2 linked regions of the Luteolibacter sp. Y139 genome follow. Each later gene encodes a partner of the first gene's protein in a complex. Links are inferred from orthologs where the notes say so. Each region holds a gene or a part of one and is shown in the gene's direction. Other genes may lie near its edges. The genes, in order: hisH and hisF.

Region 1 (3,247 bases):
CTGGCGGCGCTGCAGAAGGAAATGGATGTGGTGAACGCCGGTGGCATCAAGTTCGAAGGCAAGCTGATGTCCGCCAACGACCGCCTGCCGAAGGCGTATGCGCTGGATGCCGGCATCCAAGCCGCCGAGATGAAGGCCGCGGCTGACAAGGGCGACCCGGTCAGCGCGCTGCGTGCGTGGACGAAGCTGGAGACCGGCTTCCAGGGGAGCACCGCCTACCGCGAGAATATTCCCTACGTGGTGAAGCTGATGAAGGCGCAGCTCACCGCTGTCAGCTCCAGCCTCGCCAGCTTCGATGCGCGGACGAAGAAGCGCGCCGAAGGACTGGCCGCGATGTCCAGCTCGGACCGCAACATGAGCAATTCGGCGCTCCAGGAGGAGCTGGACGAGTACATGGCCCGGCTGGAGAAGGACAAGGCCGCCGGTCACAAGTGGCCGCCGCTCGATGCCTATGTGAAGGCCCCGCTGGAAGAGACCAAGCGCAACCTGGAGACCGAGATCCGCCGCTTGGAAACTACCCCGACCGCCAACCTGCCGAAGACGGAGGAAGCCTATGACGCCGCCTGGGCCGCCGTGACCAAGACCGGCGCCACGCAGCAGGATGTGTCCACCGCCCTTTCGAACGCCCGCAGCGCCAGCCTGCCGCAGCCCTACGTGGACATCCTCACGAAGGCGGCACCTGCTCCTGCCCCGTCCAACTGATTTCCCATGTTCAGCCGCTCTTCCCGCCAGAACCGCCAAACGGCGGAGACTAAAATCGACCTTTCCATCGACCTCGATGGAGAGGGCACGTCCAGCATCTCCACGGGGATCGGATTCTTCGATCACATGCTCACGCTGTTCTCGCGGCACGGGCTGTTCGACCTGAATCTCGACGCCAAGGGCGATCTGGAAGTCGATTTCCACCACACGGTGGAGGACACCGGCATCACGCTCGGCGATGCGATGCGGGAAGCGCTGGGCGACAAGCGGGGCATCCGCCGCTACGGCTGCTGCTATCTGCCGATGGATGAGACGCTCGCCCGCGTGGTGGTGGATCTCAGCAATCGGCCGCACCTGGAATTCCGCGCGGCGCCGAACACGCCGTCGGCGCCGAATTTCCCATTCACGCTGGTGGAGGAATTCTGCCGTGCGCTGGCGTCGAACTTGCGGGCGAACATTCACGTGGAGGTGCTGTATGGCCGCGATGGCCACCACATCGCCGAAGCGATCTTCAAGGGTCTGGCCCGTGCCTTGCGCGAGGCTTGTGAACGCGATCCGCGGGTGAAGGGCATTCCGAGCACGAAGGAGGCACTGTGAAGGTCGGCATCATCGACTACGGCGCAGGCAACCTGCGCAGCGTGGCCAATGCGGTGCAGGCGCTGGGTGTGGAGTTCAGCCTGGTTTCCTCAGCGGAGGAGATGGAGGAGCTCACGCACTTGATCCTTCCGGGCGTTGGCTCGTTCGGCGATTGCATGGGCGAGCTGGAGAAGCGTGGCTTGACCGGGGCGATCCGGGATTGGGCCGCTTCTAACAGGCCCTACTTCGGTATCTGCCTCGGCTATCAGATTCTCTTCGAGGAAAGCGTGGAGGCTCCGGGCGTGCCCGGGCTGGGCGTGTTCCGCGGGAAGGTGCAGCGCTTCACCGAAGACGGCCGCAAGATCCCGCACATGGGATGGAACTCGGCGGTGCCGGTAAAGCTCGCGGATCCCATGTGGGAAGGACTTGGCGGCGAGCCCTACTTCTACTTCGTGCACTCGTATTTCCCGGTGCCGGAGAATGAGAACATCATCGCGATGACGACGGAGTATGGCGAGACCTTCGCGAGTGCGATCCGCTCGGGAGCGGTGGTGGCGACGCAGTTCCACCCGGAGAAGAGCCAGCAGGCGGGGCTGAAGCTGTTAGGGAATTTCCTGGAGGTGAGGGCGCTGGTGGAGGGCTAACCGTCTGCTACAATGGCTATAATCGCTTTCGGTCATAGCCGGTGCCCCATTTGCAGCGAACTCCTTCAACGAGCGGACGACTTGGTTGCCACTTCACACTTCATTGGAGAACCTAGTGATCCGCTTTGGAGGTTTTCTGACGCGGGAATGCATCGAAGTTGCTTCCTGACTTGGGAACTCCGCTCACAATTCGTTGCTCGATACAATCAGGTCGCTGGCAGCAATACCGCGGGAAATGGGACTTACCGCCAGATGACCGACGATGGAACCGTTCACAAGCTTACCCGGGAAGGCTGGCCGAGCCGGGTTACCACTCAAGATCAGGCAAAATCCTAGGCTGATCCTTTATCCCAGCCACGCGAGGAACTCGCGGTTGCCGTCGGTGCCGGTGATGGGTGAGTCGATGAGGCCTTTCCATTCCCGGCCGAGTTCTTCGGTAATGAAGGTGTGGATCTTGTCGACCGCACGCTGATGGAGTTCGGGGTCGCGGACGATACCGCCCTTGCCGATGTCTTCGCGCTCGAGCTCGAACTGGGGCTTGATGAGGCAGACGATGGAGCCGCCGTCTTCGAGGACCCCGAAGGCTGCGGGGAGGATCTTCGTCAGCGAGATGAAGGAGAGGTCCATGACGATCATGCGGACCTTTTCGCCGAGGGTTTTGACTTCGAGGCCGCGGGCGTTGAACTGCTCCTTCACGACGACGCGGGGGTCGGTGCGGAGCTTGTAGGCGAGCTGGTTGGTACCGACGTCGATGGCGTGAACCTTCGTCGCGCCGTGCTGGAGGAGACAATCGGTGAAGCCGCCGGTGGAGGCGCCGATGTCGAGGCAGGTCCAGCCGGTGGGGTCGATCCCGAAGGCGGCCAGCGCGCCTTCCATTTTCAGGCCGCCGCGGCCGACGTATCTCGGCTTTTCCTTCACCTCCAGCGGGGCGTCCTCGGGGAATTTGGTGCTGGGCTTGTCCACGACGCGGTCGCCGCTGCGGACTTCGCCGGCGAGAACGAGGCGCTTGGCTTGTTCGCGGGATTCGCAGAGGCCGCGGGCGACCAGCAGGGCATCGACTCGTTCTTTCTTCACGGTTGGGGAGAAGGATTCACCGCCAAGACGCCAAGATCGCCAAGTCTTGAAACCCGATTCCTTGCCGTTTCTTGGCGAACCAAGGGTCCGGGCGGTTCGATTTTCCGCCCAAATCGTTCTGCACTCGCTACTTGCCCACGGCGGCGACTTCCCCTTTCCTCCCGCGCGTGACCCGCCACCGCACCGACGACCTCCGCATTTCCGGCCTGAATCCGCTCATTTCACCGGCGATCCTGAATTATTTCCTGCCG
Region 2 (3,068 bases), on another replicon or contig:
TCGCCGGGGACGACTTTCAGGGCGGGCATGCGCTCGGCGATGAAGGAGTCGAGGAGGGCGCGGTTTTCGCGGAGGTAGGCGAGGAGTTGCTGGCGCCAGGGCTCGCCGTGGCGGTAGGCGGCTTCGGCGGCGTAGTAGGAGAGGGCGTTGATCTCCGAGAGGGTGTGGCCGCGTTGGGCGGAGAAGCGGCGGCGGATGGTATCGTCGGGGATGACGGCGAAGGCGTAACCGAGGCCGGCGATGTTCCAGGTCTTGCTGGGGGAGAGCAGGGTGATGGTCCGCTGGCGGAGGTCATCGGGGAGCTGGAGGGCGGAGAAGTGCGGGGTCTTTTCCGCGTCGAGGATGAGGTCGCAGTGGATTTCATCCGAGACGAGGACGAGATCGTGCTTCACGCAGAAGCGGGCGAGCTCCTCGACTTCCTGGCGGGTGAAGACGCGGCCGAGGGGGTTCTGGGGATTGCAGAGGAGGAAGACCTTGGTTTCCGGGGTGACGGCGTCTTCCATGGCGTCCCAATCGAATTCGTAGCGGCCATTAACGAGGACGTGGTCGACGGTGATGAGCTTGGCGAGGCCGTCGTGGTGGACGCCGATGAAGGGCGGGTAGACCGGGGTGCAGGTCATGAGGGCCTGGCCTTCCTCGCGGCAGAAGGCGCGGCCGGCGAGGGAGAGGGCGGGGACGAGGCCGCCGAGGTGGACGACTTGCTCGCCGGGGACGGTGACGCCGCGCTGGTTTTCGAGGTAAAGGTCGATGGCTTCATTCAGGCCGGCGTGGGCCTGGGCGTAGCCGAAGACGCCGTGATTCACGCGGGCGTGGAGGGCTTCGATGATTTCGGGGGCGGAGGCGAAATCCATGTCCGCGACCCAGAAGGGGTCGAGCTCGGGCTTGCGGTCGAACTTGATGCAGCCGGTGCCTTGGCGGGTGATGGGGACGTCGAAGTCGTAGGTCACGGGCGGGTTTTTAATGCAGGTTCGGGCGTTGGCAAGGGTCCGTGCGGTGGGGTGGTTGGACTTTGGGCCCGTCCGGAGCTTCCGGTCATGGACATTGACCCCGGCTCCGGGTCGGGTTTTCCTCCCGCCGTGCTTGCCAAACGCATCATCCCTTGCCTGGACGTGACCGACGGTCGTGTGGTCAAAGGCGTCAATTTCGTGGATCTGATCGATGCCGGGGATCCGGTGGAGGCGGCGATGGCTTACAATGCGCAGCAGGCGGATGAGCTGGTGTTCCTGGACATCACGGCGTCATCCGACAATCGGGCGACGATGGTGGATGTGGTGCGGCGGACGGCGGAGCATTGCTTCATCCCGCTGACGGTGGGCGGTGGCATTCGCTCGGTGGAGAACATGCGCGAGATGCTTTTGGCGGGGGCGGACAAGGTGGGGATCAATACTTCGGCAGTGAAGGATCCGGGGCTGGTGGATGCGGGGGCGAAGGCCTTCGGCAGCCAGTGCATCGTGGTGGCGATCGATGCCAAGCGCGAGGGTCCGGGAAAGTGGGGCGTTTACACGCACGGCGGTCGCACGGCGGTGGGACTGGATGCGGTGGAGTGGGCGAAGGAAGTGTGGCGTCGTGGAGCGGGAGAGATCCTGCTGACGAGCATGGATGCCGATGGAACGCAGGCGGGGTATGATTGCGAGCTGACGGCGGCGATTTCGGAGAGTGTGGGGATTCCGGTGATTGCCAGCGGTGGTGCCGGGAATCTGGATCACATGGTGGAGGTGTTAGAGAAGGGGAAGGCGGATGCTGTTTTGGCAGCGAGCATCTTCCACTTCGGGAAGCACACGGTGGGGGAGGCGAAGCGGTATTTCTCGGAGCGAGGGATTCCGGTGAGGCCGGAGATGTGAGGTAAGGAGCGTGGACATTCTGTCCACGCCGTGTCGACAGGATGTCGACACTCCTTATAGGCCTTCCAGCGAGGGGACGACGTTGTCTGCCATGGAGAAGTCGAGGCAGGCGGTGGTGCGGTTGGGGACGGCCCAGACGTTGAGGCCGGCGGCTTTGGCGGATTTGACGCCATTGAGGGAGTCCTCGATGGCGAGGCATTCGTTGGCGGGGAGGCCGAGGCGTTTGATGGCTTCCAGCCAGAGGTCGGGGGCGGGCTTGATGCGCGGGGCATCGCCGCGGCAGACGACGTGGCGGAAGTACGGCATCAATCGTAGTTTCTCCAGCCAGCCATCGACCCAGTGGTGGGAGGAGCTTGAGACGACGGCGAGGGGGATGCCTTGGGCGTTGAGTTTTTCTAACAAGGCGACGACGCCGGGCATGGGGCCGGCTTGTTCGAGGTCGCGGCGGATTTCGACCTGGCGGTCTTCATCGAGCTGGTGCCAGTCGAAGCTGCGGCCGGTGAGTTCTTCGAGGTGGATTTTGGGAGACCAGGTGTCGAAGTCGGAGCCGATGCATTGGGTGTAGGTTTCCAATGGGAGCGGGTGGCCGTTGGCGAGGAAGGTGCGGTGCCAGGCCTCGTAGATGGCCCACTCGGTGTCGACGAGGACTCCATCGAAGTCGAAGAGCACGGCGGAAAATTGCATGCGTGGGGATGAAGGGACGCGGGATGGCGGGCAAGGCCGATCTTGTAGCAGAATGGCTGCGGACCGCGGTCTGATGCGGGGTGGCGATCTTGTTGGAAGGCTCGCTCTGCCGGAACGGCGCAGCCGTTCCGCTACGAACATTATTTCGCCGGGAGGTGGACCCGGGTGACGAGTTCGGCTTCGGGGGTGACGGTGGGGTCGTTGTCGTAGATTTCGAACAGGGGGACTTTTTTGTCGGCGGTGAATTTTTTGGCGCGGCCGTGCATCATGCCGGAGGCCCAGGCATTGCCGAGGTGGCGGTAGGCGCCGGTGTGTTTGATGACGTAGGCGCGGCAGGTGGGGATCTCGCCGGTCACGAAGCCGTCGGGCTTGTCGACGGGATTCGAGACGGGGAAGCCGATGGTGTATTCAGCCAGTCCTTTCGCGGGGTCCCATTTGTGGGTGATGGCGAAGGGTGATGCGAATGGGATGGTCCCGCTTTTGCCGAGCCATGCCATGAGCTTGGCCATGTCGCGTTCCATCGAGGGGCCGATGTCGGCGATG

The links.
Region 2: the proteins of hisH (region 1) and hisF are in contact, whole or in part, in a crystal structure (PDB 6RU0), measured with the Thermotoga maritima proteins. The link is inferred for Luteolibacter sp. Y139 from one-to-one orthologs. Residues at the interface, in WP_004080484.1 of Thermotoga maritima: Asn15, Arg18, Arg22, Arg117, Leu118, Pro119, His120, Met121, Gly122, Trp123, Asn124, Asn134, Gly135, Tyr136, Tyr138, Val140, Tyr158, Glu180, Lys181, Ser182, Ser183, Lys184, Ile185; in WP_004080486.1 of Thermotoga maritima: Met1, Leu2, Ala3, Arg5, Ser40, Glu41, Asp45, Glu46, Ala70, Glu71, Ile73, Asp74, Ile75, Pro76, Phe77, Asp98, Lys99, Ser122, Gln123, Glu161, Thr195, Leu196, Asn247, Arg249, Glu251.

The regions. Positions count from the first base shown.
Region 1 is NZ_JBBUKT010000008.1:322,705-325,951, reverse strand. The notes cover bases 174-3,108. They hold hisH (imidazole glycerol phosphate synthase subunit HisH), read left to right. Parts: upstream 174-1,295; coding sequence 1,296-1,922; downstream 1,923-3,108. Other genes in these bases: WKV53_RS20100 (TlyA family RNA methyltransferase), read right to left, coding at 2,268-2,996; hisB (imidazoleglycerol-phosphate dehydratase HisB), read left to right, coding at 709-1,299; WKV53_RS20115 (PTPDL family protein), read left to right, coding at 174-702. In the rest of the region: more of WKV53_RS20115, read left to right, coding at 1-173; WKV53_RS20095 (3-deoxy-7-phosphoheptulonate synthase), read left to right, coding at 3,164-3,247. UniProt on the Escherichia coli protein: IGPS catalyzes the conversion of PRFAR and glutamine to IGP, AICAR and glutamate. The HisH subunit catalyzes the hydrolysis of glutamine to glutamate and ammonia as part of the synthesis of IGP and AICAR.
Region 2 is NZ_JBBUKT010000010.1:61,220-64,287, forward strand. What follows is about bases 203-2,958. They hold hisF (imidazole glycerol phosphate synthase subunit HisF), read left to right. Parts: upstream 203-1,076; coding sequence 1,077-1,841; downstream 1,842-2,958. Other genes in these bases: WKV53_RS21560 (MalY/PatB family protein), read right to left, coding at 203-947; WKV53_RS21570 (HAD family hydrolase), read right to left, coding at 1,896-2,525; WKV53_RS21575 (SRPBCC family protein), read right to left, coding at 2,666-2,958. In the rest of the region: more of WKV53_RS21560, read right to left, coding at 1-202; more of WKV53_RS21575, read right to left, coding at 2,959-3,068.